4 regions of the Neobacillus sp. 19 genome follow, and region 3 is predicted to be linked to each of the others. Evidence: predicted binding sites of a transcription regulator. Region 3 holds the regulator's gene; each other region holds the start of a gene.

Region 1 (7,632 bases), on a different contig from region 3:
CGGGGAGTCTTTTTTGATTTTCTAGATTTTTAACTTGAGTATATTTTAAAGAACATTTTTTTAACTTTTTCAAAAGAAATAGACAATGGTTCAACTTAAGCAATACACTTGAACTATAGCCCATTAGCGAGCAACTCAAAGTGTTTTATGTGAAATATTGAACAAGTAAATTCAAAAAATCGAATGAAAGGGAGAATGATTGTATGGCAGATTATAATTGGTTAGAAGCAATTAGCGTTAGTGAAGAGATGCTTATGAAAACAGATCAAAGACTTCCTGTTATTTGGATTAGTGCACTTGATTGTACTGGCTGCAAGGAGGCGTTTACTCGGTCTTTTGAACCAAGTACATTGGATACATTGTTGAATTTCATTTCATTGGAATATAGTGAACTGCTTTCCGCTGCCTCTGGGGAGCATGTAGAAGCCCATAAGGAATCTATTTTTGAGAAATATAAAGGGGAATATGTACTAGCAGTTGAAGGAAGTGTTCCCGGCAGTGATGAATTTCTCATGATAGCTGGAAAATCAGTAAGAGAAGAGATTTATCATGCCGCAAAAAATGCCAAGGCGGTTATTGCCGTGGGAAGCTGTTCGGCATGGGGTGGTATCCCAGCTGCTGGTTTAAATCCAACGAATGCTGAGGATGTAATGGCGGTGATTCCTGAGGAAGTGCCCGTTGCGCTTGTTCCGGGCTGCCCGCCGATTCCGGAGGCCATAATAGGAACGCTCTTACATATTCATTTTCATGGGGAACTGCCTGAACTTGACAAAAAGAAGCGGCCTATGGTTTTTTATCAGAAAACAGTCCATATGACATGCCATCGTAAACCCTATTTTGATCAAAAACTATTTGTGGAAAGCTATGATGATGAGGGAACAAGGAAAGGATATTGCTTATTTAAGTTGGGCTGTAAAGGCCCAACAGCATTTAATGCTTGCGAATCAATGGGGTACGACCGCTGTATTGCTGCGGGATTTTCGTGTATTGGATGCTCGGAAAAGGGATTTTGGGACAAAGGAGGATTCTGTGGCACAGTAAAAAGAAAACGGAAATGAAGGAATTGAGCAAAAAAATTGAGGGCGGAACCATTCGGCTTCGCCCCATTGAATATTCCTATGATGCAAATATAAGAACTATCATAATACAAGAAAGGGTGTCAGGCACCATTTGTAACAGCGCTGTAGGAGAAATTGGCGTCGTCCCATTGGTAAAGTCCTTCTTGGAGTTTTATGATGGAATCGAAAGGGCATCGGATGGAGTATTCTTCTTCGTGATGTATTTCATTCATATTATTTTTTTGTGCTTCTATCATTTGCTTTTTTAACCGAAGCATATCTGCTTTAGATGCAACTCGGATGATTTTATCCAGGGTAATCTTCTTTTCACTGATTCCATAACTTTTACAGATGCTTGTTTGGAAACTTTTGTTATATTGGAGCATCATGTGTAGATCATTGATACATGCCACCCCAAAAACCTCTTTAATGACATCCTCGTAGCGCAGCTGTGTGCCAGTTGCAAACTTAATGATATTCTTCTCAGGATTCTCTAAGAAATAAACAGTTTCGATTGAATTTTCCATATATACCACCTTTTCTACATTCATTTCTATCTCAAGTTCATCATTGGGCAGTTTACATATTGTTGGAAACTATAAAAAAGTGGCTATATTACGCCGACTATTATCTTTACGGCTCTCTGCATGCAGTACATCATATCTATTATACCACACTTTAATGCAGAAAAGTGATGAGCACTTGGAATGATGTAGATTTTTGTCGAATTACCTAATATTAAGACAGCAAACAGCCGATTTTTCAGCAGCTGTTTGCTCCGTTTATGTTCAACTTCGGTACATTTTATGTAGCTTCAAAGATTCGCTTTCCGGCCTTCCAAAGCTCATTGAATATCACCGGCAGCAGCGGCAGGGTTAGAACTAACAGCCAATCCCTTAGAGTTAAGTTGTTGATTTCAAAAATTTGATTGAAAAGCGGAATATTCACTAATGCCACTTGAATACAAATTCCCCCTGATATCGAACCCAATAAATATTTATTCGTTAATAGTCCTATGCTGAAAAGTGACTTATGATTGTTCCTTAAGTTTAGACAAACTAAAAAGGATGTTAATGGAAGAATGCTTTCAAACGCCCCCTTTACCATCACGAATAAACGCCCCTCATTTTGATGGACTGTGGCCATCATTTTTCGTTCAGAATCAAAGGGGATTTCGAAGACTCGTTGATAGCTTGTGTCCAATCCCTATTTAATAAACCCATGCTGCCTTGCCGCAACAACGAGGGCAATTTCAGTAGGATTTCCCTTTAAATTTGCTGTTTCAATGAAGAAGAAGGGTCAGTCCTCAATTCCGCCAAAATCAAATCAATACTTTTGGAAAACCACATGGTATTTTCACTCTCCAATAAATTGAGATGGAAAACCTAGCTAATTTCATTAAACCATAGATAGGGGGTGTACAACTGATTAACATCTAATAATGTCATAAATTGTTCGAAACTTCACAATATAGCACGCGATTTGCAGTATTCAATGTACTTAACCAATAATTCATTGGCCATTTTACAAATTTGCTGTGTGGGGTCTCCAATTCTCATGAGCAAGTCGAAATTCAGAAGTGCCCATCCTAATCATTCCGCAAAGTTCCGCAAAGTAAATAATTCAGACCAAGACAGCCTTCCATAGGGCTGTTTTTTCTATGTTTTTTAAAAGGATTATAAAAGCTTTGGCAGAATTTTAATATGTTAAAAAATGTTCACAGGATTGATGGCGAAAGTACTATAAAATAGAGGTATGTTAATCATTTCACAAACTTTAAGTGATAAGAAATTACAAAAGGAGAAGTACATATGGGATTCAGTAAACCGGAAAACATTTTGGAATTGACTGTCGAAAATGGCGTAAAAAAAGTAAAATACTCTCTTGTGCAAACAATGATATTAGGTTTTGAAGCAGGCGCATTTATTGCAATAGGTTACTTATTGTTCATCCGCGTTACAGCACCTTTATCACCACATTTAGAGGGGCTAAGCAGTTTAATCGGTGCATCCGTGTTCCCAATCGGTCTTATTCTTACGCTGCTTGCCGGGGGAGAACTGTTGACGGGGAATATGATGGCCGTCCCGCTTGCTTGGATGGCAAGCAAGGTTTCTACTAGGCATATACTCGTTAATTGGTTTCTTGTTTCGGTCAGTAACTTTGTCGGTGCCATATTTGTTGCCTACTTTTTCGGTCATCTTGTTGGGCTTACCGAAACTGCCCCATACCTTGGGAAGACCATTAGTATTGCAGAACACAAGCTTGAGGCATCCTTTCTCCAAGCATTTATATCAGGAATTGGCTGTAATTGGCTTGTTTCTGCAGCCGTGTGGCTTTCGTATGGTGCTAATGACATGTTCGGTAAGATTGCCGGTATTTGGTTTCCAACGATGACCTTTGTGGCAATCGGATTTCAGCATGTGGTAGCGAATATGTTTGTCATCCCAGCAGCCATCTTTGCTGGCCATTTTAGTTGGATGGCCTACTTGGATAATTTTGTTCCGGTCTTTTTAGGAAATGCTGTAGGCGGAACGATCTTTATTGCGATAGCATATTGGTATGCCTATAGAAAAAATGAATCTGCCACTACCGTGTCAAAGATGATTAAGTCAATGGAAAAAGTGGGGTAAAAATATTTTTATCAGCAGGGCGGTTGTTCTGCTGTTTTTTATATCGTAAAAAGGCACCTCAACTTTTCTTGAACTGTGTAATCTCTCTGTAATATTGACATGCCGGCAGGAATAAAATGGGTGAATGGAAGTATTCCCAATTTTGCATTTACGGGATTTTAGTCGGACATCAAAGAATACAGGGAAAGAGGAGAAGTTGAGGGAAATGGCTACACGGACATGGGCAATTTCAATTTTTGTTATTGGTAGTTTGCTAGGACTAGCGGGCTGTACAGAAAAGACCTCTAAAGATTCCATTCAACAAGAAAGGGCAATCGAACCGGAAAAAAAGCCAGAACAAAAACCGGCAGTAGAAACTCCAAAGGTTGAAGAGCAAAAGCCAATTATAGTGAATGTCATCGACCCAAATACGAAAAGCATATTAAAAACATTTTTACCTCTAGATTTGGGATTTGGGACAGAACCGGACGTATATAAAAAGGATTTGGAGAAGTGGGCGAAAGATTTAGCGAGAGGCACTGACACAACGACCGGTTATGACCAACGAATGGAACTTGATAAAATCGATGCGAATGGTCAAATTATAAAAGGAAAACCACAAATCATTTTGGATGAAGCCGAATTAGTGGATCGATTAATGACAGCATCCATTAAAGGAGGCGATGTGGAACTGCCGCTTACAGTAACAGAGAGTGGTTATAAACCTGAGGAGGCTGCCCATTTAAATGAAGTGGTGGTTGCTTCCTTTACGACTTACTTCAATAGCAGCGTGGCTGGCCGCTCAAAGAATATTGAGCTTTCAGCACAAGCGATCGATCAAATTATTGTCGGGGCTCAGGATATTTTTTCATTTAATACAACTGTGGGACCGAGTGATGCTGAACATGGGTATCAACCGGCTAAGGAGATCGTTAATAAGCAATTAGTCGATGGAATTGGCGGTGGCATTTGCCAAACATCCTCCACCTTATTTAATGCGGTTGACCAAGTGGGTGTAAGTTATGTAGAGAAGCATCATCATTCCTTATCCGTCGGTTATGTGCCTGCAGGTCGGGATGCCACAGTATCCTATGGCGGTAAAGACTTTCGCTTTCAAAATACAACAGGAGTACCGTTTATTCTAAAGACCATTTATGACAAAGGGAAATTAACGGTTGAGGTGAGAACGTCAGCAGCCTATCAAAGCCTGATCGCAAAGGGGAATTAGCACTGCAAATAAATAGATGCAGCTAGTAATCGACAGTACCGTTATACGAATAGAGGAGGATCCGAGACGTTTCGGATCCTCCTGCTTTTATGATAATTAGCTCATTCCAGACCCTCGATGACAATGGTTTTTGCAGGCAGGAATTCTTCACCTGTTTCAAGGTACTTAACTGATACCCGATCCCCTTCTTTTAGATAGATGGCTAATGGAGCTTTTTCTGACGAAATCAGATAGTTTTTATGATTGTCAAGGAGAAAGGAAACAATTGTGAAATCGCCGGATTTTTCTTTATAGACCCTAAGGACTGTTCCTGATAGTTGCTTTTCTTCCGCTTTGGAGCTGCCGTTCACGGTCCCTTTTCCACGCTGCAAGGCAGTTTTATATTGTTTTAGGGCTTCATTTGGTGTGACACCAAATACGGAAATTTCAGGATTTGCTGCCGAGACGATGAAATAATGTTGCAAAAAGCCGTTGGAATCCAAGACTGGTGTCAACCAACTTGCTTCACCGTAAAAGTTGTAAAGAATCGGCATTTGCCCGTGCCATTTCTTTTCGATAAATTTCTTTTCGATAATCTGCAATGCCCCCTGAGAGTCCATGTAGGATTGATCCGGGTTCCCGGTATAATAGGTGGCTTCGCCCGTTCTTGAGTTGGTAAGAGAGTAGCCGAGCATCGAATCGACACCTTCTTTAGGACTCGTAAAATCAGTGAAGTAATACATTACTCCATTTTCATCGAATATAGGACTAACGTTTGCCTCTGTTCCTTCATCTGAAGGGAGCTTGACATCTGATTTTCCAAATTTGCTATTCCAAAATCCATGAACAAAGTTTCCAAAGTAGCTGTTTTGCAGACTGACTACTTCTGGCGATACGGCGCCGTCAATGAATTTAGGAACGTTAGCTAATGGGTATTCTTTCGTTTCGCCGCTTTTTGAATCCACTACTACTATTCCTTTTACATCAAACCCGTTTCGGGCGGAAACAAATTCTCCATATGAACGGATGTAATAAGGTTTTCCGTCCTCATCAATTTCCAATTGAACATCTCCATAAAATATCTTTTTCGGTTCATGCATACGGATATGACGCTCAATATTTTTATTAAAATAGGAAGAAGGGGTGTAAACCATTTCAGACTTGATGAATTTAGGATTTTCCGACGAATCGGTCGCACTTAATGAAAAATAGCCCGGAGTTTGATTCCCGTTCCACCATTTGAAAAATCCAGAGAATTCAACTGGAGCAATGTATACATATTCGCCATTCACTTTTTGGATTTGTAAATTTCCTAGCTCATAGTAGCTTGTATTTGGAACCTGGCCGAAAGCTTTTTTCATTTTGTTTCGAGCAAACTGCGGCGGAACGCTAGCAGGTGTTTCTGTTTCATCAAAGGTCTTGATTTCCACTTTTTGATCCATTTTTGCCAATTCGTATTTTTCATCTGCATTCAATATAAAGGCGGTTAAGAAATAAGCCCCCGCGATCAGACTTAGCAAGAATAGGATTCCTTTGAATTTCCTTTCTACCCCTTTTGAAAATATCGAACCACCGGCGGTAACTAGAATGGCTAATGGCCATAAACTAGAAAAATTCCTATCATTATTACTAAAATAATAGAAAGCAAATACTGCTGGCATCAAAATGATGATCACGGCTAGGATGATACCTGACTTTAGTTGTTTACTTTCTTTTGCATTTAGCTGCTCATTTTTATAGACAGGTAATAGAATAAGAGCAGAAGCAATCCCAATGATCAGCGTAAATAATAATATATTCCCCATAAAAAAATCTCCTTTTATCATGACTTCTCATACTTCATGATAACTATACGGAATACAAAATGGAAAAGTTTCACCATTAATCATTTATTGATAGGATTGTGCTAGTTCGTCAATTAGTGAGCCGACAAAGGCTACTGCTTTACGGATGGGATCTGGTGTGGACATATCGACTCCTGCATGTTTTAACAGTTCAAGCGGTTTCATGGTTCCGCCGGCGCGCAGTACTTCAAGCCAGCGGTCAACGGCGGGCTGGCCCTCTTTCTGAATCATTTGGGCAACGGCTGTGGAAGCGGTTAAGCCGGCAGAGTATGTGTAGGGATATAAGCCCATGTAATAGTGCGGCTGACGCATCCAGGTTAAGCTTGCACCTTCATCAATTTTAACTGTGTCACCCCAGAATTCAGAAAGAACAGAAGCCTTTACTTCCGTTAATGTTGTCGCTGTAAGAGCTCTGCCATCCTCGGCAAGCTTATAGACCCTGCGTTGGTATTCGGCTTCGAGCAGGTGTGTGACAAAGTTGTGATAGTAGGTGCCCAGCAACTGTAGAACGACCCAGCGGCGCATTTGCTTATCTTTATTATTCGCTAGCAGATGCTGGCCTAATAGCATTTCATTCAGCGTTGATGGCGCTTCAATAAAATACAGGGATGGGTTGACATTCATGACCCGCTGGTTTTTATTCGCTAAATAGAAATGTCCGGCATGGCCAAATTCATGTGCCAGTGTGAAACAGCCGCGCATATTATCCTGCCAGGTGATTAGAATGTAAGGATGGGAACCATATGGGCTGGAGCAGAAAGCGCCTGTTGACTTCCCAATGTTATCAGCAATGTCTACCCATCTTTCTTTAAATCCGCGCTCAATAATTTCACTGTACTCCGGCCCCATGACTTTTAACGATTCCAAGATGACTTGACTTGCCTCCTCATAGGTGGTTTTCAGATTGAAATCAG
Region 2 (7,632 bases), on a different contig from region 3:
TGTGAGGTTTCTCTTTTCATTCTCATTCACCTCGAAAATTATTTGCCCTTTATCCATCATGATTAATCGATTTCCAAGGTCAATAGCTTGCTGCATATTATGGGTAACCATTAATGTCGTAAGATTGTATTTATCCACTATTTCCTTTGTTAGGTTTGTAATTAACTCAGCCCGGGAAGGATCAAGTGCTGCCGTATGTTCATCAAGAAGCAGGATGGATGGTTCCGTGAAAGTAGCCATTAACAATGAAAGGGCTTGACGCTCCCCACCCGAGAGCAAGCCGACTTTTGCACTTAAGCGGTTTTCTAAACCCAAGTGCAGCGATTCCAATACCTCCCTGAAATATTCCCGCCTCTTTTTCGTCACTCCCCTTCTTAATGTTCTCGTTTTATTTCTTGAGTAGGCCATCGCTAGATTTTCTTCAATCGTCATACTAGGAGCCGTTCCAGCCATTGGATCTTGAAAGACACGTCCAATCATTTTTGAACGGTTAAACTCCGTCATATTGGTAATGTTCTTTCCCCCGATTTGAACTTCCCCTACATCAGGAATTAATACACCGGAAATGATATTCATTAAGGTTGATTTCCCCGCACCGTTACTTCCAATTACTGTAACAAAATCCCCTGGCTTAAGCGACAGGTTCACATGATTGATAGCGATTTTTTCATCCGGCGTTCCCTCATTAAAAATCTTATGAATCTGATTTAATTGCAGCATGCTGATCCCCCTTCGCCCCAGCGGAAGCATTGATGATATTCATTCTTTCAGATTTTCTGCGCGCCTTCCGCTTTTTCTCTCTAGAACTGTCAATTATCTTAGGAGCTGTAAGTGCGATAATAACAATTAGAGCAGTAATAAGTTTCATGTCACCTGGGTCCAAGAAATCAACACGCAGTGCTAAAGTAATAACAATTCTGTATATTATCGCACCACCAACAACTGCAAGTGTCGTTCTGGCAATCGTTTTAGTGCCAAATAAAGCTTCACCAATAATGACAGAAGCTAACCCAATGACAATCATTCCAATTCCCATGCCAACATCGGCAAATCCGCCTTGTTGAGCAATCAGTGCACCTGAGAAAGCTACCAACGCATTGGATAAACCAAGGCCAAGGACGACTAGAAGGTTGGTATTGGCAGATAGGCTGCGAATCATTCGCTTATTATCACCTGTTGCTCTTACAGCAAGACCAAGTTCTGTTTGTAAAAACCAATCAGTAAGAAATTTAATCATAAAGGTAACAATAATCATAAAAATAAGAATGCCCCATGTTTCCGGCAGGCTGTCGCCTAGACCAACCACCGCCAGAAAGTTATTGAAAAATGAGTCAATTCCCGTTTTTTCAAAGAAATCACTAATTTTTGTAAAGGCTGTATCTGTATTTAATAAAGGAATATTTGCGCGTCCCATGATTCTTAGATTAATTGAATAAAGCGCAATCATCATTAAAATTCCTGAAAGTAAGTTATTAATTTTTCCAAAAGTATGCAAAAGCCCTGTGATACATCCCGCTGCAAAGCCGGCAAATAAAGCTGCAATCGTAGCGATAAATGGGTTAACACCATTCACAATCAATACCGCAGAAAGAGCAGCTCCAGTTACAAAACTCCCATCCACCGTTAAATCTGGGAAATCCAGAATACGAAAGGAGAGATAGACGCCCAGTGCCATAATCGCATAGATGATGCCTGCCTCAAAAGATCCAAATATGGCTGTAAACATTGAGTTCATCCTTTCTCTAATTCTTTAGACCTAAGAAAAACATGCACTTAGCCCTAATATATTCATATGAACGAATCAAGGAGTTAACCTTCGAAAAGGCTTCCTCCTTGAGAAATTTCAACTATTATTTTCCATCATAAAACTCACCGAGTTTACTCCATTCCTCTTTCACTTGAAGGCCTTGTGCTTCAGCAGCCGCTTTATTTATTACTAGTTTCAGACTGCTTGGAAGCTCAACTGGAATCTCAGAAGGCTTTTTCTTTCCTGTTAAAATGTCAACTGCCATTAAGCCAGATTGGTAGCCAAGGTCGTAATAACTGAAGCCGCTAGCCGCCACTGCGCCTTTTTTCATGGAATCAAGCTCGCCTACAAAAAGAGGAATTTTTTTGCTGTTGGCTACTGCAATCACGGAATCTAGTGCAGTTACCACCGTGTTATCTGTCGGAATGTAGATGGCATCGACACGGCCGACTAAGGATTCAGCAGCCTGTTTCACTTCAGAAGTATTGGCAACAGAAACCTCGACGAGTTTTGCGCCCTTCTCTTCAACTAACTTCTTTACTTCTTTTACTTGTACTTCTGAATTCGGTTCACCGGAGTTATAAATCACTCCGATATTTTTTGCTTTTACTTCATCGGTAATAAAATGGATGGTTGTTTTCGTTGCTTCTGGATGATTGTCAGTTGTTCCAGTTATATTTTTCCCCGGCTTATCTAAAGCTTCAACCAATTCAGCTACCACAGGGTCTGTAACAGATGTAAAGACAATTGGAATATCCTTTGTCGCATTTAGCGCAGCTGTTGCACTTGGTGTAGCATTAGCGAAAATCAAATCTACCTTATCACCGACAAAATTCTTAGCGATGGTTTGAACATTGTTCTGGTCTGCCTGAGCATTTTGCTCATCGAATGAAACCTTAACCCCTTTATCCTTTAAAGCCTTTTTAAATCCTTCTGTTGCAGCGTCTAAAGAAGGATGAGGCGCAAACTGACTAATACCTATCTTGAACTCCTTATCCGCTTCCCCTTTTTCCGGGTCTCCAGCAGATTCTTTACTGCCGCAGCCGGCTAGCAACAGCATTCCCGCCAATGCAATGGACAGTGCCTTAACTTTTTTCCTCATTCGTTTACATCCCCCTAAATATTTTCTAAAAATTTAATATATTAGAAATTATTCTAGTATTTTTTTCGACCAAAAGCAATAGAAATCGCAAAAATATTTTTTTGCTTTAAAGCGACATAATATGTCAAAAAAAAATGCCATCTACTTTGAGTAGAAGGCATTTAGGGCTGTATGTAAACTTAGGAATGAAGGTATAACGTGATCTGCATCACCAATCCCGGGTTTTCTCTAGTAATTGATCAATTTCAACAAGGTTCATTTTATGACTGTTTTTCTCAGATGTTAGCTCTGAGGTACTTTCGAGTAATTTGTCAATATCAATTAATATGGTTCCCATCGTCTAACCTCCATAGAATTTTTGTTTGGTTACAAAATGATTCGAACTTCCCTTACAAATCATGGGGGTCTTTTTCTTTTTTAACAGATTACTAGCAAAAGTATGATATAATTCACTATTTTTTCACAAAAAGCAGTTTACAATGAGAAATGAAATCAGATAAGTGGTTGGGGGACCGCTTGTGCTGAGATTCATATAATGGGAGGGGAAAATATGTACCAATCTATCGCGTGGTACGCTACCTTGTTTTTCGTTTTCCTCATTGCACTTGCTTTTTCATTCGTGTATGGGGAATCACGGAAATTAAGAGAGTATGGACCGATTCAAGAAAAGGGTTACAAAATTCGCAAGTTTTATTTCCTTGGCTTACTTGCTATCATGGGGTTTGCTTCAGCCATTTCATTAAGTAAACTTCCATATCATAACCAGCATGCACTTGCTAAAGAGGATGGCAAAATTGTTGATGTTACGGGAATTCAGTTTTCTTGGCAATTAAGTAATGAAAACTTTACGGTTGGGGAGCCGGTTCAGTTTCGCGTCACAAGTAAAGATGTAACCCATGGATTTGGTCTTTATGACACTAAAATGGAGCTCATCGCTCAGACACAGGCAATGCCCGATTATACAAACACAGTTACGATCACATTTGACAAACCAGGCACATATAAAATTCTTTGTTTGGAATATTGCAGCGCTGGTCACCATGTGATGATCAAAGACATTGTTGTTAAACCAAAAGGAGGTAAATAATATGGAAAGTAAAGCTCGGAACTCGATCAAAAAAGGCGTTGCTTTATCATTAATGGTTACCTCCGTTGTTTTGGTATTAATGATGATTTTCGGGGTAATTATGCTTTTGAATCAAGGGAATATCGTTAAAATTCCTGCACAGATGTTTTATAAGGTGATGACGATTCATGGAACCGGAATGATTGGGATTGCAGCTCTCGGTGGAAGTGCCATCATGTGGTACTACCTATCAAAGTATATCCATTTGAATCATAAGATTTTTTTTACTAACCTTGCATTGTCCTTGATTGGTGTAGTAATGATTTTAACTGCCATTTTTGGCTTTAATTTTTCGGACGGCTGGACATTCCTGTACCCGCTGCCATCGTTCTCAGCAAAAATTTATGGTACAACTGGTGCATTATTGTTTTTATTTGGCCTGCTCATTTTAGGTGTTGGTTATCTTGTTATGTATTTTTACATAGCTGCCCGACTGATTAAAGAATATGGCGGGTTAGGAAAATCACTTGGCTGGGATTATATTTTTAGAGGTAAAAAAGGATATGGGCCTCCTGCCGCAGTGGTTGCAACCACAATGGTCATCATCGCCAATTCAACTGGTGTTCTTGCTGGTGCAACTGCATTGGTTCAATCGATTTTAAATATTATGAATCCTAATCTTACTTTTGATCCAATGCTGGCAAAACATTTAACCTATGCTTTTGGCCATATTTTTGCAAACTGTACGATTTATATGGCCGTAATTGCCGTCTATGAAATATTATCTGAGTATACAGGGCGTCCATGGAAATCAAATAAAGCCTTTTTGATTGCCTGGAACTTTTCAACCCTTTTTACATTGATGATTTATACACACCATTTACTCATGGATTTTGCCGTGCCTAGATGGATGTTGATTATCGGACAAGTTTTTTCCTACGCAAACGGACTCCCGGTAATGGTGGTTACCGCATATGGTGCGTTAATGATTGTCTTCCGCTCAGCTGTAAAGTGGGATTTCGCTTCCAGTATGATGTTTTTAGCGATGTTCGGCTGGGTAGCAGGTGCGGTCCCGGCCATTATAGATGCGACCATTGTCGTGAACCACGTGATGCACAATACGAAATGGGTACCAGGACATTTCCATACCTATATGGGAATGGGTGTGGTCGCAATGATTTTTGGTTTTATGTATTATTTCAATAAAAAAGAAGGCACCCAAAAGCAAACTGGACTTGATAAAATTGCCATTTCCATCTATTTCTTTTTCTTCGCCGGTATTGCTGGTTCGTTTTTATACGCCGGGAAGATAAGTGCTCCACGGCGGTGGGCTGAACATTTACCCGAATGGACAGGTTCTGACCAAGTGGGAGCGATTTGCGGGATTTTTGTTATTGCTGCCTCGATTATTTTTACTACTAGATTTTTCATTGGTTTAAAAAATGTTGGAAAGCAGCCTGAACAAAAATCGCTAAAATCTGTATCATAATACGGAAACAATCCAGTCCTTTGAAGGGCTGGATTGTTTCGTTTTTATTATGCAGTAATTTTCATTTGTTTTTGTTTATCGCTTTGTTTAAAAAAGACTTTCATCATTGGGGGTGTCACAATGGTAGTAACTAGAACGACAATGACTAAAATAGAAAATAGCTCTTGGCTGATTAATTTCGTTTCTAAGCCGATGGTAGCAATAATTAATGCTACCTCACCCCTGGATACCATTGCCGCCCCAATTCCCAATGAGCTTCCCCATGAAAAACTCGCTAATTTAGCACCGGCTGCGGCACCAATTAATTTTGTTAAGATGGCAATGATACTAAGTCCAATAATCATTCCAAAATGTTGTGCAATCCCATCGAAACTTGCCTTCACACCAATTGACGTAAAGAAAACAGGTACGAATATGGAGTAGCCGATTGTTTCTACCTTTTCAAATATTTCATGCTTAAATTTCGTTTGACTTATTGCAACCCCAGCAATGTATGCTCCAATAATGGCCGCTACGCCAGTTAATTCTGCCACATATGCAAACATAAAGCAGATGATTAATGCTGCCGAAAGAAGCGATTCTGTGACTTTTAATCCAGCAAACTTATTTAACACCCAAGGAACGACCTTCCATGCTGCTAAAATCGCTCCACCGAAAAAGAGGACCTTTTTCACAATCACCATGGTTAAATTGACATCCCCACCGGCCATACTCATTAAAAACGCTAAGGCAATGATGACAACGACATCGTCAATAACAGCTGCACCTAAAATCGTTGTACCTTCTTTTGTCTGCATTTTATTCAGCTCTTTTAGGGCTTGAACCGAGATACTGACACTTGTTGCTGACAGCAATAACCCTAAAAAAATGGCCTCAAATGTGGTCATATTCATGATAATTCCCGCAAGGTAACCAACAAACAACGGTACAATTATCCCGCTGAATCCTACAAATGTAGAAGCCTTCCCTGACCGTTTAAATTCATCTAAATCCGTTTCCATTCCGGCAATAAACATTAACAAGATGACACCAATTTGACTTAATTCTTCCAATGTTTTCGTTTCTACAATAATACCTAAAATAGCCGGCCCTAAAAGGATTCCAACTAGCAATTTCCCCAAAACGGAGGGCTGACCGAGTTTTACACTTATGTCTCCCGCAATTTTGGAGGCAAGTAAAATAACTGCTAATTCAAAAATTAATTCCATCCAATCACCCTTCTTTTTGAAAATTAAAAAGAGTCTGCTTTTTACCAACAGACTCTTTTCGAGAGAAAACAAAAGAGCCTATCAACCAATGGACATAGCAATCCCTTGGTGACAGGCTCCTCCAATTACATAAATTATTTAATTAATATTATTATAACAGACTTTATATTAGTAATCAAGAAAAAGATGACCAGATAGATCTGTTATACACAATCCGGTTTTTTCTTTTCAGTTTAATCCCATCTTTTCATTTCATTAATGACCTTTTCTTTAAACAAACTAATAAAGGTTAATTCTCCCTTTTGCATTTTTTGCTTATGCCATTCATTAAAGCTTGCAACAGTAATTAGGATAAGCCCAGCAATTAATAAATAGACCCACCACGGCATGACCCCCCAATATGGTCTTGTTTGGAGGAAAACATTTAAAAGTAAAATCCCTGTACCTACAAAAAAGTAAGATTTTATATGCAGGAACATCCCCGCTATCATCGAAAACAGCGAGAGTGACCCTAATATAATCGCATCGTAAATTGTATTACTCGCCAAACCATCCTGGATTAAGATAAGCGACACAATTATGAGTACTCCCCATTGAATAGCCTTTGTAATCTCTGCATATTGTCCCCTTAAACATTGGCGTATGAAAATTACGAGCACAACATACGGAAGAACGAGCACCTCCCTCTCCCATAAGGACGGTATATTTAACTGTTTGATTACTGTATAGTATGGTTCTAATAAATACACTCCTGCAAGGATCGGCATAAAGGCTGAGATATTTGCAGGGACCCTTTTTCTTTGGAACAAGAGTACGGCAGCAATTAAGATACCTGGCAGTGCCTGGCTCCATAAATGCTGTTCTGCAAAAAAGTACATTAACCATAAATATAAGAACGAAACTAATGTAAATCCGTCTATTTTTGTTTCCTGAAGCTTTTTTCCAGCTTCAAACAGCTTCTGGTACATTTTTTGGCCAATGATTGCCATTAGAATCCCCAAGGTGCCGGACAGCAGCAGT
Region 3 (7,632 bases):
AAATCGCGCCATCATAGCTCTGTAAATATTGTTCGAGCCATGATAATGTATCAATATCGAGATGGTTGGTAGGCTCGTCCAGAATCAAAATGTCGGGACGCGTTAACAGCAGCTTTCCAAGGGCAAGACGGGTTTTCTGTCCGCCGCTTAAACTGGAAATCATCAGGGTGCTGTCGTGAAAGTTAAGGCCATGCAGAACGGAGCGGATATCGGCTTCGTATTGATAGCCCCCTTGCTCCTTAAATTTTACTTGGAGCAGATCATATTCTTTTAAAATCCGTTCGTATTTAACAGGGTCCTCGAAAATAGCAGGGTCGGCCATTTGTTCTTCCAGCCTGCGCAGTGACTTTTCCATTGCACGCAAGGGTTCGAACACGGTCAACATTTCTTCCCAAATAGATAATTTGGACTCAAGTCCGGTATTTTGCGCTAAATAGCCGATGGTCACTTCTTTCGGCTTTATAATCTCACCGCCATCATGTGACAAATGACCGGCAATAATTTTCAATAATGTCGATTTTCCTGCGCCGTTGCGGCCGACGAGGGCGACACGGTCACGGGTTTGTAATTCCAGCTTTATATTCGATAAAATAAGGTCAGCGCCATAATATTTTTGTAATTGATTAACCTGTAACAAAATCATCTAATTTCACCTCTATATACATACTAATAGTGTACCGTATAACCGGATTACGGGCAATAAAGCCAATGGCTATCAAAAAAGTTCAAAGTTTCACACACATTTTAGGAAAAATAGTGTATTATTTTTGGATAGGAGGAATATTTTTATGGCAGAATTTACACATTTTAATGAAGAGGGCAGAGCAAAGATGGTCGATGTCAGTGATAAACCAGAAACGGCACGTACCGCTCTTGCTCATTCCAGCATAACGGTCAGTAAAGAAATTTTTGAAAAAATAAATAACCAAGAAATGAAAAAAGGCGATGTGCTAGCAGTGGCTCAAGTTGCAGCAGTCATGGCTGCAAAAAAGACGTGGGATTTGATCCCGATGTGTCATCCGATTCCATTAACAGGGGTAAATATCTCTTTTACATGGGAAGAGGGCGGGCAAGATCAGGTTCAATTACATATTGCTGCAGCTGTTAAGACAAAAGGGAACACAGGTGTGGAAATGGAAGCGCTAACAGCTGCTTCGGCCTGTGCATTAACCGTTTATGATATGTGTAAGGCAGTTGATAAAGGGATGGTCATTGGGCCAACCTATTTAGTCGAGAAAACTGGCGGAAAAAACGGTGACTTCAAGCGAACGGAACAAGTGAAATAATAACATACATTCAAAAGGGGTGTGGGAGAATATGAGTAATGAAACGATGAAGATACCACAGGCGACAGCCAAACGGCTGCCCCTCTATTATCGATTTTTGAAAAATTTGCATAGTTCAGGCAAGCAAAGGGTTTCATCAGCAGAATTAAGTGAAGCGGTAAAAGTGGATTCGGCAACGATTCGACGCGATTTTTCTTATTTCGGCGCATTAGGGAAAAAGGGCTATGGATACAATGTCAATTACTTATTAACATTCTTCCGTAAAACACTTGACCAGGATGAATTGACTAAGGTTGCCTTAATCGGGGTGGGGAATCTTGGTACAGCCTTTTTAAACTATAATTTTTTAAAAAATAATAACACAAAAATTGCCTGTGCCTTTGATGTCGATCCGGCAAAAATGGGCACGATGATTCGTGAAGTACCTGTTTTTCACATGGATGAGTTGGAGAAAGTGTTAGTGGAGGAAGACATACATGTTGCCATTCTAACCGTTCCAGCCCAAGCAGCACAGATGATCACGGACCGGCTTGTGAATGCCAATGTAAAGGGGATCTTAAATTTCACCCCAGCAAGGTTAAATGTCACATCCTCAATCAGGGTACATCACATTGACTTGGCAGTAGAACTCCAGTCACTGGTCTACTTTTTAAAGCATTATCCGACAGTGGAAATAGAAGAATAATGTCGATTAAGACTTTTCACAGAAATTGTGGAAAGTTTTTTTATTGCCTTCTTTACAACGTAACAGTGTTATGTTACATTAAAAACCAGAAAGGGGATATTAAAAATGAGCGAGGGGTTAATTTCGAAAAAAGATTTATTAGATATGGCAGGAATCTCGTACGGTCAGCTGTATCGCTGGAAGAGAAAGGATCTAATTCCTGAGGACTGGTTTATTCGAAAATCAACGTTTACGGGGCAGGAAACCTTTTTTCCAAGAGAAAAGATTTTAGAGCGAATTGATAAGATTCAAACGATGAAAGAAAACCTATCATTGGATGAGCTGGCTGACATGTTTTCACCTAACGTAACAGAGTTGCATTTCACGAAAGAGGAACTGTTGGAGCGTAACATTGTTTCGAGTGCAGTAATGGACGTATATTTGGAAACTGAAAAGGGCGGAACACATTTTGATTTTTCAAGAATTCTTGAAGTCTATGTATTAGAGAAGCTGCTGCAGTCCGGAGAAGTTAATCTAGATGAAGGGAAAATGCTGCTTCAAGTCTTAAAGGATCATAGGGGATCGATCAAACAAAAAAATGCTGAGTTAGTGCTGACGAGAAAACTGGGGGTTTCATCCTGTTTATTACTGATCAATGCGGAAGCTGTTCAGTTTGACCAAGGGACGAAAGTGATGGTTCAGCTTTCACTCGTGAACTGTATGGAAGAGATTAAGGCGAAGTTATTATAAAGGAGAATGATCATGGATACGCAAAAAAGGGGAGACTTGAATATTAACGGCTTTGGCTCGGCAAACGGCGGGCAATTTCGCCATGTAACCATCAATGGCAAAGGAACCGTTAACAGTGATATCGACTGTGTCGAATTCGATTGCAATGGATCGGGAACGGTAAATGGAAATGTTGTAACGAACAAAGCTAAGATTAACGGAAACGGAAAAGTGAAAGGAAATCTTGACTGTAAATCATTATCAGTCGATGGAACGGCGAAAATTGAACATAACCTTTACGCGGAACAGTTCAACGTGGCGGGGAAGACCTCTGTCGGAGGAAAGCTAAAAGCGGAGGAAATCAGCATTAAGGGCAGGCTGACCGTTGAGGGAGATTGTGAAGCGGAATCGTTTAAAGCGGAGTCACTGTTTATCATTGGCGGGCTTTTAAATGCGGATGAAGTGGATATTAAGATTTTTGGAGAGTGCAAAGTTAGAGAAATAGGCGGGCAAACCATTCGTATTAAAGACAAACCGGCATTAATGGGATTATTTAAGTCGTTTATTCAAACCCAGCTGGAAACGGAATGTATCGAAGGGGACAAAATCGAATTAGAAAATACGAAGGCGGCTGTTGTCCGCGGCAACGAGATTACCATCGGGCCAAAATGTGAGATTGGTCTTGTTGAATATAGCGGAAAGCTTTCAGTTGACAAAAAGGCAGTTGTGAAAGAGTCGAGAAAGATATAAAGGGGGAGAAAGAAGTGGAAAAAGGTCAAAATCTGACGATCAATGGTTCAGGCAATTATCCTGGCGGCCGGTACGATAAGGTGAGCATCCGCGGGGAAGGGACGATTGAAAGTAATGTAGAATGTTCTACGTTTCATATATACGGCACGAGTGAGGCATTGGAGAATGTGAAAGCCGGATCTGTAAAAGTGATCGGTGAAACGGTAGTGATGGGGAAAATGGAGTCTGGTGACATGTTGGTAATGGGGACGTTGTCCATTGCTGGTGAATCAGCTTTGAAAAAAATCAAGATCCTTGGGACTCTTGAAGTGGGTGAGCGGCTTTCAGGTGAAACAGCTAATATAAAGGGCAGTATATCCGTGGGCGGCGACGTCGAATATGAGAGATTTGATTTAAGCGGCGGATTTGAAATAAAAGGTCTATTGAATGCGGATACGATTAATATTGCTCTCCGTTTTGGCAATAGTTCGGCTGAGGAAATCGGTGGTGGAAAGATCACAATTAAAAGAAAAACATCACTGCTTCCATTTGTTAAGGATGAGGGGTCACTAGTAGTGAAGGTAATTGAAGGCGATGAAGTATTCCTTGAAAATACGACAGCAGATATCGTCAGGGGTAAACTGGTTAAAGTCGGTTCAGGCTGTCAAATTGGCCGGGTAGAATATTCGACTGATTTTATTCAGGATAAGCATTCGACGGTTAAAATGTCGGAAAAGATCTAGAGGAGATTTACGGGAATGGATGGTCGTTGATAAAAGGCCCGAAGTCGTTGATAAAAGTTTAAAAGTCGTTGATAAAGTCCAAAAGACGTCGATAAACCAGTGAAATTTGTCGATAAAAGGCTCAAGGTTGTTGATAAAGGGCATCGCTTCTAAAAACGTATCAGAATCAGACCACGGCTAATAGATGGAGCGAATTATTGACAAAAAGACGCAAAAAGGGACCCCAACTCCGATGGAAATGCAGGGATCCCTTTTCTTATTTTTTCAATTGGTTTTTATATTTAAAATGAAAGGCCATCATTTTCAAACCCGAGCCAAAGTCAAATGTTGCCAGTAAGACAAGCAGGTAACTGAAAAAGCCCCAGCCGTTCTTTTGCACGTCGTCGATGGCAAAGAAGGTAAATACTGCACCAAGCAGAAAGTAAATAATTCCGGAAAACAAGGGTGAACGTTTCATAGAAATCCTCCGATAAAGTTTTGCAGCGCTTCAGCCTCACGCCTCAATCTCTCAATATCATCTTTGTAAACAGTTTGAACCAAAACAACCAAGGTATTCATCGTGACATGGGCAAAAATTGGTACGAGAATCCGCTTCGTTTTAACGTAAAGGAACGCGAAGGTGAAGCCCATGGCCGAATAAAGCAGGATGTGCTGAAACTCCATATGTGCCGCTGCAAAGATAACCGAGCTAATCAACGCCGAGATAAAAAAGTTAAAACGCTTGTACATAGCGCCAAAGATAATTTTTCGAAACACAATTTCTTCTAAGATCGGCCCAATGACGCTGGAAACAAGCATGGCAGCCGGCATGGTTTCGATAATTCGAAGGATATTTTGCGTATTCTCCGAACCCATATCAACACCTAAGCGTATTTCAATCATAATGGCTATGGCTTGTGATAAATAAGCTAAGAAGACGCCTGCAATCGCCCATATAACCGCTGCGCCAGCGGAAGAACCGCCTCTTTTTTCGAAATCGTTTGCCTTCATTTCTTTCCTTAGTAAAAAAAGAATGATGAATAGAGCAATTGAAAAACTGGCAATCAGCCAAACTGGGACAGCCAAACTTTGGCTGATTCCGAAGGCATGAAAACCCATTGTTAACAATGGAAGGCCGATAATGCCAGAAAGCTGCATAGCAAGGTACACAATGATGACAATCCAATATTCCTTTTTCAAATTTTAATCTCCTTTATAAACCACTCAGGTATGTTTAACGAATACATATTCTAGTTTTCCAATCATTATTATTCATTTTACTCTTAAAACTGGAACGGTTTCAATTTAGAAGAACTTTTTCAAAAAGAAGGTATAGAATGACGAGTTTTTCACATACTTGATAAGGTTGTAAAAAAGCAAAATTCTTTTGTAAAATTTTATGCTTCATACTTGCAAAAGATTTTCAGATTCATTATTATAATAATTGTGTTAGCACTCATTCATAGAGAGTGCTAATAAGTCAGAATTACATATATTTTGAGGAGGTTGTTTGATTTGTTAAGACCATTAGGTGATCGCATTGTCATTGAGCTTGTTGAATCAGAAGAAAAAACTGCAAGCGGGATCGTATTACCGGATTCAGCGAAGGAAAAGCCTCAAGAAGGAAAAGTTGTTGCCGTTGGCACTGGCCGCGTACTTGAAAGCGGAGAACGTGTAGCACTTGAAGTTGCTGTTGGCGACCGCATTATCTTCTCAAAATACGCTGGTACTGAAGTGAAGTACGAAGGCGTAGAATACTTACTTTTACGTGAAAACGATATCCTTGCTGTAATTAGCTAATTAGAATAGAAAGGCGCAAGCGACCGTTTAGCAGCGTATGGACTGGAGCACTTCGACTGAGATAAAGGAAACACGGAGAGCGTTAGCGATCCGATGTTAACTTATCGTAGGGAGAAGAGCGAAGTACACTAGCTGCTGGGAGCTGGAGCTGGACAGTTATCGAATATTAAGAATAAATTATGGTTTAGAAAATACGAGGAGGTTTTTGAACAATGGCTAAAGAGATTAAGTTTAGTGAAGACGCGCGCCGCGCAATGCTACGTGGTGTTGATACACTTGCAGATACAGTAAAAGTTACTCTCGGACCTAAAGGACGCAACGTGGTTCTTGAGAAAAAATTTGGTTCACCGCTTATCACAAATGACGGTGTAACCATCGCTAAAGAAATCGAATTAGAAGATGCATTCGAAAACATGGGTGCAAAGCTTGTTGCTGAAGTTGCAAGCAAAACAAACGATGTTGCCGGTGACGGTACAACAACTGCAACAGTTCTTGCTCAAGCGATGATCCGCGAAGGCTTAAAGAACGTTACAGCTGGTGCGAACCCAATGGGTATCCGCAAAGGAATTGAAAAGGCTGTTAGTGTAGCAGTTCAAGAATTAAAAGCTATTTCAAAACAAATCGAAGGCAAAGAGTCAATCGCTCAAGTTGCTGCGATTTCTTCAGATGACAAAGAAGTGGGCCAATTAATCGCGGAAGCAATGGAGCGCGTGGGCAACGACGGCGTTATCACAATCGAAGAATCAAAAGGCTTCACTACTGAATTAGATGTAGTAGAAGGTATGCAATTCGATCGCGGTTACACTTCTGCTTACATGGTAACAAACACAGATAAAATGGAAGCTGTATTAGAAAATCCATATATCTTAATCACTGACAAGAAGATTTCCAGCATTCAAGAAATCCTTCCAGTTCTTGAGCAAGTAGTACAACAAAGCAAGCCATTACTATTGATCGCTGAAGATATTGAAGGGGAAGCACTTTCTACTTTAGTACTGAACAAACTTCGCGGAACTTTCAATGCTGTGGCAGTTAAAGCACCTGGCTTTGGTGACCGCCGTAAAGCAATGCTTGAAGATATCGCTGCCTTAACTGGCGGTGAAGTGATCACTGAAGAGCTTGGCCGTGAATTAAAAACAACTACAATCACATCTTTAGGACGCGCTTCTAAAGTTGTTGTAACGAAAGAAAATACAACAATCGTTGAAGGTGCAGGGGCTACTGAAGAAATTCAAGCTCGTGTAAACCAAATTCGCGTTCAATTAGAAGAAACAACTTCTGAATTCGACCGTGAAAAATTACAAGAGCGCTTAGCTAAATTAGCTGGCGGTGTAGCAGTTATCAAAGTTGGTGCTGCAACTGAAACAGAATTAAAAGAGCGCAAACTTCGCATCGAAGACGCTTTGAACGCAACTCGTGCTGCTGTTGAAGAAGGTATTGTATCCGGTGGTGGTGTAGCCCTTCTTAACGTATACAGCAAAGTGTCTGAAGTTCAAGCGGAAGGTGACGTGGCTACAGGTATCAACATCGTCCTACGTGCGATGGAAGAGCCAGTTCGCACAATCGCTCAAAACGCTGGACTTGAAGGATCTGTCATTGTTGACCGCTTAAAGCGCGAAACTGTCGGCACAGGCTTCAACGCAGCAACTGGCGAGTGGGTAAACATGATCGAAGCCGGTATCGTTGACCCAACTAAGGTTAC
Region 4 (7,632 bases), on a different contig from region 3:
TTCGATAAGGGAAAATCACCGGAAACGGTCCTTTCCGTGTCGGTCTGAAAATAAACCTTGGCTGGATCTACGCCGAGGGCCTTACGCACTTCGAAATTGATGAAGAGAACCATCTATTATTAGCCGGCCACGATTATAATGGAAAATTGGCGGTTGCATTGGAGATTAGCAGTACGCCGTTTAAATAAAGCTGGGAAGGAGAATGGTCCATGAAGAAAGAACGCCATGTTTTGGTTGTGTTCCCGCATCCTGATGATGAGGCTTTTGGTGTATCCGGAACGATTGCGACGCACGTTAACAATGGAACCCCTGTTACATATGCTTGTTTAACCTTAGGGGAAATGGGACGCAACATGGGAAATCCCCCGTTTACCAATCGGGAAAACCTTCCGAAAATTAGAAAAGAAGAATTAAAGGAAGCCGCAAGGGTCTTAGGCATCCAGGACCTTCGCATGCTTGGCTTCCGCGATAAAACGATTGAATTTGAAGATGAAGATTTCATGACAAATACGATAACAGCGCTGATCGATGAGGTGAATCCATCCCTAATCATCACGTTTTATCCCGGCTACTCCGTCCATCCTGACCATGACGCCACTGGTGCGGCGGTCGTAAGGGCTGTTGGGAAAATACCTGCCGCCGCAAGGCCGACCTTACACTGTGTGGCCTTCTCCAATAATTGTGTCGAGGAGCTTGGAGAGGCGAACATCATCAACGATATTACCCCTGTCAACCAAACAAAGCTCGCTGCCATTCAAGCACACCGCTCACAGACAGAGCAGATGTTCAAAGACATGGAAGAGAAGTTGAAAAATCAAGACCCGCAAGTCATGGTATGGATCAATAACGAACGATTTTGGTCGTATCAGTTTACAGATTAAAAGCCCTTCACTTGCGAAGGGCCTTTTTTCTTTTTTAGCTGTTTAAATTAACTAGCTTTTTGAATAATAAAAGGCTAGTTGACAGTAATTACTTTGTATCCGACAGTAACGCCAACTTATCCGACAGTAAATACAGCGTATCGGACAGTAACGCCAACTTATCCGACAGTGAATACAGCGTATCCGACAGTAACGTCAAACTATCCGACAGTGAATACGGCTTATCCGCCAGTAACGTCAAACTATAAAATTCAGTATTCCCGATGCAGCAGAGTACACAGCGAGCACCAGTCAAGAATAACGATTTTCCTCGACTTCAAATCAATAATGCCATCTTTTTTCAATTTCGAAAACACACGGCTGACGCTTTCTCTCGTCGTGCCGACAACGGTCGCGAATTCTTGCACCGTTAAGGGAATTTCAATTTCCCAGCGGTTTTTTCCGGTATTAAATTTATTCCCCAGCCGCTCAAGTGACTTCACCGTCTTCGCATACACATCCAGCAGGGCCACATCCCGCAGCTGGGACGTCATTTCCCTCAAAGCATCACTCATATAGCAAATCATTTGCATCGCAAGCTCAGGATGGTTAAATAAATCCCTTTCCAGTTCATACTTATCTAAATAGAGAATTTCCCCGTCCTGCAGCATCACAGCTGTCGCCGGATAGTACTCTGTCTTTCTGGTAAACAAACAGGCCTCTGCAAAGATATCCCCTTTTTGCTTGATACAGACAATGATTTCATTTCCGTTCTCATCCTGTTTTGTCAGTTTTACCGACCCGGAAGCGACAAAGTACACCCCTTTGGCTGCCTCATCCTCCGCAATAATCTGTTTCCCCTTTTTGAACTCGTATGTCTGGATGCGCTTTTCAATCACACGAAGCGATTTATCGGATAAGTCCTTGAAGATGACAATCTTTTTTAGTAAGTCTCTATGTTTTGCCCCCTTATAGACGGCAAAGTTTGGATCATTCAGGTAATCCGCTTGATTCATCATTTCCACCACCCATTCTCACATTTGCGTTCTGCATTTCCCAATTAGACGATAGTTACCATCAATTGTAAAACACTTTATCCTCCAATGAAGTGATGAGATTCACAAAACGTTCAATTTTTCAAACCCCGCATTTATCTAACGTCTCCCATTCCCCTTCACAGAACGTTCAAAAATTGCTGAAAAAGTGTGCGGAACATCACAAATTTACTATTGTCAAGCATTTAGGATGAAGGTGTTCATTTGACAAAAAGGAGGGGCAACATTGCAAAAAGTATTGATTAGCTTTGTTATCAGTGCCTTGCTTGGCTTTGGTATTGGCTATCTAGTGTTTGATGTCATGGGGGATTCCGGTAAAGAATCACAAACGGTGCAAACGGAAACAAGTAAGCCCGAGCAAGCCAAAGAGGAAACGAAGGATACAAAAGGGGCAGATTCAACAACGGCTTCAGCCAGTGATGACAATATCCTGAATCAAAAAGGATGCCTAGGCTGCCACAGCGTTGAAGCACTTAATTTAAAGGGCGGGGCAACAGGACCGGACCTTTCAAAGGCATTTGAAAATGTCGAAGGAAAGCATGGGAAACCGATTGAAGAATTCTTAAAAGAACCGACATCAGCGGTTATGTCAGGTGTAATTGGCGGAAACCCATTAACAGATGACGAACTTCAGCAAGTATTAGACATGCTTAAACAAGCATCTGAAAAATAAGCACATAGGGTGGTGTAAATGGAATGAAAAAATGGATTCCAATCGCTTCTGGCTTACTGGCCGGCTTTGTTGCCGCCACAATCTCGTTTGCTGATTTTTCCGCAAAAACGGGCACAGAAGCAGCTTCAAGCAACAAGAGCGATGCAGAAAAGGTATATGTGCCATTCGGGCAAAAGGATGATTACTATTTATTCGCCTCCGGCGGTCACTCCGGACAAATGTTTATTTACGGTGTTCCGTCGATGCGTCACATCCGGACAGTGCCGGTATTCTCGCCAGATTCTGCAACCGGTTACGGTTTTGATGAGCACTCGAAGAAATTAATGGGTGATTACACATGGGGCGACCTGCATCACCCGGCCTTCTCGGAAACAAAAGGCGATTATGACGGAAAATACATGTTTGCAACAGATGTCGGCAACAGCCGGGCAGCGGCGATGGATTTAAAAACCTTTACCGTCAAAGACATTATTAAAGTGCCAAATACAAGCGGCCCGCACTGCGCGGCGTTCGTCACAGAAAATACGGAGTATATGTTCCTGCCAACCCGATTCGCTGTGCCGCTCGAGCAAAAATATGAATCACTTGACGACTACAGCACAAAATACCGCGGTGTAATGAGTGCCGTCACATTTGACCAAAACAATCAAAAACTCAATATCGCCTACCAGGTTGCCCTTCCGCCATGGTCCTATGACCTGTCAGATGCCGGGAAAAAAGGCTCTGCTGACTGGGCGGTTATGACGACTTACAACACAGAAGAAGCGACAACCAACCTTGAAATCAACGCTTCACAGGCTGACCGTGACTATATTGTTCTTTTTAACTGGAAAGAGCTTGAGCAAATGGTCAAGGAAGGCAAGTACGAGGATGTTGGCGGCCAAAAGATGATTTTCCCTGAAAAACAAAAGGGCGGTATTTATTTAGTACCGGTTGCAAAATCACCGCATGGCGTGGATGTCACACCGGACGGTAAACACTTCATCGCTTCCGGTAAGCTTGCCCCTTCAATGACGGTCTTCTCATTTGAAAAGGCATTTAAGGCAGTGGAAAAACAAGACTTTGCCGGTGACCGCAATGGGATTCCAATATTAAAATATGAATCTGTCATGGAACGAGAAGTCAACCCTGAAAATGCCCTTGGACCGCTTCATACCCAGTTTGATGACAAAGGAATGGCTTACACAACGATGTTCATTTCTTCTGAAATTGTGAAATGGGATCCGAAAACAGGTAAAACTTTAGACCGTGTTCCTGTTCAATATTCCCCGGGACACTCTGTCGCAGCTGAAGGCGACACGGTTGCACCTGATGGAAAATGGCTGATTGCTTTAAATAAAATTGCCAAGGACAGCTACTTATCTGTCGGTCCTTCACACCCTGAATCGATGCAGTTAATTGATATCAGCGGCAAGATGAAGGTGATTCAATCGGCACCGGTGAACCCTGAGCCACACTATGCACAGATCATTAAAGCCGATAAGCTGAGCCCGATTGAAGTCTATCCGAAAGATGAAAAGAACAAAGAAGCCGTCTACAAGAAAGACGACGCGCGGATTGTCCGGAATGGCAACAAAGTTGATGTCTACGGCATCGCGATGCGGTCAAAATTTATCTTTGACGCCAAAGCGAAACGCCCTGACGTGATTGAAGTCAATGAGGGCGATGAAGTCACAATCCATTTAACCAATATCGACTTTGATGAGGATATCACGCACGGATTTGCCATCAACAGCTATAACTTAAACATGGAAGTACAACCTGGACAGACGAACACATTGAAATTTATTGCCGATAAAGCCGGAACCTATCCGATGTATTGTACAAACTTCTGCTCTGCCCTGCATCAGGAAATGACCGGTTACTTCCTAGTTAAACCTAAGAATTAATATGTTGGCAGGCGATGGGTATCAATTTCACAAACTTGATACCCATCTCTCTTATCAAATGTTTTCACTATAAAAGGAGTGGTTAACTTGAATGCCAAGAGAAACAAATTATCTGCTATCTCTGCTATACTTATTGCCCTTTCAGCCATCCTGATGGTGGTGTCAATTTTCTTCCCGTGGTGGAAAATGATTTTCTTTGCCCCGCAATATCCGGAAGGGTTAAATATCATTGTGTATCCGAATAAGCTCGAGGGGGAAATAGATATTGTCAACGGCCTGAACCACTACATCGGCATGGCAAACTTTAGTGAAGAGAACTTCCCTGAACTGGGTTATTTAATCTATCTAGTTGGGGGATTAGTCGTGCTTACGCTAATCACCGCCATTCTAAGAAAAAAATCCGTTCTTTATGGGTTGATCGGCTTACTCACGATTGGCGGAATTATCGGTGTTCTCGACCTCCGAAAAGCGCTTCACGATTTCGGAACGAATTTAAGCCCGGACGCACCGATTAAGATTGACCCTTTTGTACCGCCGATTATCGGACATAATACAGTCGCCAACTTTGTCACAAACAGTGTTCTTGGCATCGGGGCCTATCTCCTGATTGCCGCGTTTATTCTATTACTGATTCCGCTATGGAAGGATCGAAAGTAACATGAAAAAATTAACGCTCCTAATCTTTCTCTTTTCTCTTTTTATCTTGGTAAAACCAGAAAAATATATGGCAGCCGAAAGCTTGCAGGCATTGATCGACTCCATGAAAGAGGGGGCGGTCTTACAGCTTGAAAATAAAACATACGAGGGCAATATTGTCATTCATAAACCGCTGACGATGATTGGCTCGGAGAAAACCGTGATTAAAGGAGACGGAACCGGGAACGTCATTTCCGTTAAAGCGCCAAATGTGAAGCTGAGCAAGCTGACAGTGACCCATGGAAGTATGAACCGGAACTCGGCCGAGGAATATGCCGCTATCAAGATTTACACAAACAACAATACCGTTGAACACATCAGGATCCGCCATTCCTTTCACGGGATTTATCTAAGCCAGGCACACCATAATAAAATCCGCTACAACGATATTAAAGGGCTGGGCAAAGGCGAAATTGCCGCTCAGGGAAATGGGCTTCACATTTATTACGCAAATGATAACCTGCTGGAACACAATACAATTGATGGCACCCGTGACGGGATGTTCTTTGATTATGCCAACAACAACCACAGCTATGAAAATAATATCAGCAACACCCGGTATGGCTTACATTACATGTATTCTGATGAGAATATTTTTAAACGAAATATTTTCACCATGAATCAAGGCGGTGCAGCCATCATGAACTCGAATCAGCTGAAGCTGGAAGATAATCAATTTATCGTTAACTATGGAAATCAATCATTCGGCCTTCTGCTCCTGCAGGCCAATGATAATTATATAGCTCATAATACGTTCTACATGAACCAGCGCGGCCTGTACATCGACCAGGCAACAAGAAACACGATTAAGGGCAACCGCATGATCCAAAACCAGATTGGGATTGAGCTTTGGGCCAGTTCCAATGACCAAATCTTTACCTTGAATAAACTATCGGAAAACACAATTCCGGCCGTTACCCTTGGCGGACAGGGGGAACGAAATACCTGGAGCAAGAACGGCAAGGGCAATGACTGGGGCAGCTCGTTCCCGCTCACCGATTTAAATCAAGACGGTATCGGGGATTTCCCGGTCATCTATCACTCTTCGCTTCATCAGCTGATTGAGGAGCAAGAATTAACCAGCTTTTTTTTAAAAAGCCCTGCCATCACCATCTATGAAAAAATAAACGCGACACTGAATAACGATGAAATCATGTTTAAGGATCCGCACCCGCTGGCAGCCGCAAAAAGCAGCTCAAAAGTCATTTGGTTTGTTGTGGCGGGGCTTGCTGCGGGATTGATTTTACTAAAGGGGAGACATCAACTATGCATTACATTTGGAAGGAATGGAAGGAAAACATAAGAGGAAAAGGACTGTGGCTCAGCGTCAGCATCATTGTTCTCATTTCAATCAGTATACTATTTCGTTCCTCTGTCCTTTCATTTGATAAAGGCTTTTATGTTCTCTTAATTAATTTGTTCGACACAATCATTTATTTTATCCCGATTCTCTGCTTGTTTATCGGCGCCTTTTCGATCTTTCAGGAAAAGGAACAAAAAACATTAATCATGCTGTTAACGAAAAAAGACAATTATGCCAGCTTCCTGGTGCGGAAAAGCCTTGGACTGTATATCGTTGTACTCGTTCCGCTATTGATCTGGTTTTTCTTCTATCTCTTCCTGCTAAAATTTAATTTTGCGACCGATTTCAAAAGCTATCTGATCTTTGTCGCAGCGATTATCTGCCTAAGCCTTGTCTTCTTGCAAATGGGAGCAGCAATCGGCAGCTTTAGCCGCTCAAGGATGCAGATTATCGGCTACACGATTTTTGTCTGGTTTTACTTTTTCTTCTTGCATGATTTTATGCTGCTGTCGTTTTTACCAGATGTCACCCATGAAAATGTGAAACTATTTTCAGCGGCCTACTTTTTAAATCCACTTCAGGCCGTCAGGATGTTCTTAGAAACCGGGATGGGCGTGTACTCCTTCGGCCATATGTCAAGGCTATTGGAGAAGTTCATGTGGACGAAGCCGGTGTTCTTTTTACTGGGAAATCTCATCATCTGGCTCGCTGTTTCCTTTGGCACAGCGATTGCCTTTAACCGCAAGGAGGGGTACGAATGATTAATGTAACGGGGTTAAACCAATCCTTCGGGAAAAAGAAGGTCCTAGATTCAGTCACGATTGAGATCGGCAAACATGAAATTTGCGCGCTGGTCGGCCGCAACGGCGCAGGCAAATCGACGTTTATTAATAGTTTGCTTGGGTTATTGCCCGTGAAACAAGGCTCGATTGCGATTAACGGAGCGGAAGTCAGCAAAAAAAATGAGGCATGGAAAAAGGCGATTGCCTATTTACCGGAAAAGTTTATGCTCTATCCGATGCTGACGGGCTTAGAGAATATGACCTTTTTTGCAGAGGCGGTTTCCGGAACGGCAGACGCAGCGCGGATGGAACAGGTATTGCGTTCGGTCAGCCTGTGGGACGACCGTCTCGTGCAGGTTAAATCGTATTCAAAA

What was found. Region 3 encodes Rex, which represses fermentation and respiration genes when NADH is low (regulators of the CRP and FNR family bind a similar motif). Its sites were predicted from a motif close to TTGTGAAATATTTCACAA; they were not measured.
Region 1: ACO1D1_RS13150 (formate/nitrite transporter family protein) is a predicted target of Rex. The motif match lies at 2,814-2,831, and genes of this name have one in related genera.
Region 2: ACO1D1_RS12470 (cytochrome c oxidase subunit II) is a predicted target of Rex. The motif match lies at 3,287-3,304, and genes of this name have one in related genera.
Region 4: ACO1D1_RS02150 (cytochrome C) is a predicted target of Rex. The motif match lies at 1,967-1,984, and genes of this name have one in related genera.

The regions. Positions count from the first base shown of each region.
Region 1 is NZ_JBMPZU010000040.1:21,640-29,271, reverse strand. It holds gene ACO1D1_RS13165 (hydrogenase small subunit) at 204-1,058, shown strand; gene ACO1D1_RS13160 (hypothetical protein) at 1,160-1,585, opposite strand; gene ACO1D1_RS13155 (cation transporting ATPase C-terminal domain-containing protein) at 1,863-2,261, opposite strand; gene ACO1D1_RS13150 (formate/nitrite transporter family protein) at 2,870-3,688, shown strand; gene ACO1D1_RS13145 (VanW family protein) at 3,894-4,895, shown strand; gene ACO1D1_RS13140 (hypothetical protein) at 4,997-6,679, opposite strand; gene pepF (oligoendopeptidase F) at 6,764-7,632, opposite strand, start outside.
Region 2 is NZ_JBMPZU010000035.1:204,410-212,041, reverse strand. It holds gene ACO1D1_RS12490 (ABC transporter ATP-binding protein) at 1-720, opposite strand, end outside; gene ACO1D1_RS12485 (ABC transporter permease) at 695-1,726, opposite strand; gene ACO1D1_RS12480 (ABC transporter substrate-binding protein) at 1,851-2,849, opposite strand; gene ACO1D1_RS12475 (hypothetical protein) at 3,058-3,186, opposite strand; gene ACO1D1_RS12470 (cytochrome c oxidase subunit II) at 3,400-3,936, shown strand; gene ACO1D1_RS12465 (cbb3-type cytochrome c oxidase subunit I) at 3,938-5,404, shown strand; gene ACO1D1_RS12460 (cation:proton antiporter) at 5,452-6,612, opposite strand; gene ACO1D1_RS12455 (hypothetical protein) at 6,846-7,632, opposite strand, start outside.
Region 3 is NZ_JBMPZU010000099.1:122,606-130,237, forward strand. It holds gene ACO1D1_RS26920 (ABC-F family ATP-binding cassette domain-containing protein) at 1-643, opposite strand, end outside; gene moaC (cyclic pyranopterin monophosphate synthase MoaC) at 789-1,286, shown strand; gene ACO1D1_RS26930 (redox-sensing transcriptional repressor Rex) at 1,318-1,971, shown strand; gene ACO1D1_RS26935 (YhbD family protein) at 2,077-2,700, shown strand; gene ACO1D1_RS26940 (polymer-forming cytoskeletal protein) at 2,713-3,429, shown strand; gene ACO1D1_RS26945 (cytoplasmic protein) at 3,444-4,151, shown strand; gene ACO1D1_RS26950 (YdiK family protein) at 4,408-4,608, opposite strand; gene ACO1D1_RS26955 (lysostaphin resistance A-like protein) at 4,605-5,330, opposite strand; gene groES (co-chaperone GroES) at 5,646-5,930, shown strand; gene groL (chaperonin GroEL) at 6,143-7,632, shown strand, end outside.
Region 4 is NZ_JBMPZU010000010.1:132,286-139,917, reverse strand. It holds partial or broken gene ACO1D1_RS02165 (DUF1806 family protein) at 9-188, shown strand; gene bshB2 (bacillithiol biosynthesis deacetylase BshB2) at 210-881, shown strand; gene ACO1D1_RS02155 (Crp/Fnr family transcriptional regulator) at 1,133-1,879, opposite strand; gene ACO1D1_RS02150 (cytochrome C) at 2,142-2,588, shown strand; gene nosZ (Sec-dependent nitrous-oxide reductase) at 2,612-4,477, shown strand; gene ACO1D1_RS02140 (hypothetical protein) at 4,565-5,134, shown strand; gene nosD (nitrous oxide reductase family maturation protein NosD) at 5,136-6,476, shown strand; gene ACO1D1_RS02130 (ABC transporter permease) at 6,440-7,237, shown strand; gene ACO1D1_RS02125 (ABC transporter ATP-binding protein) at 7,234-7,632, shown strand, end outside.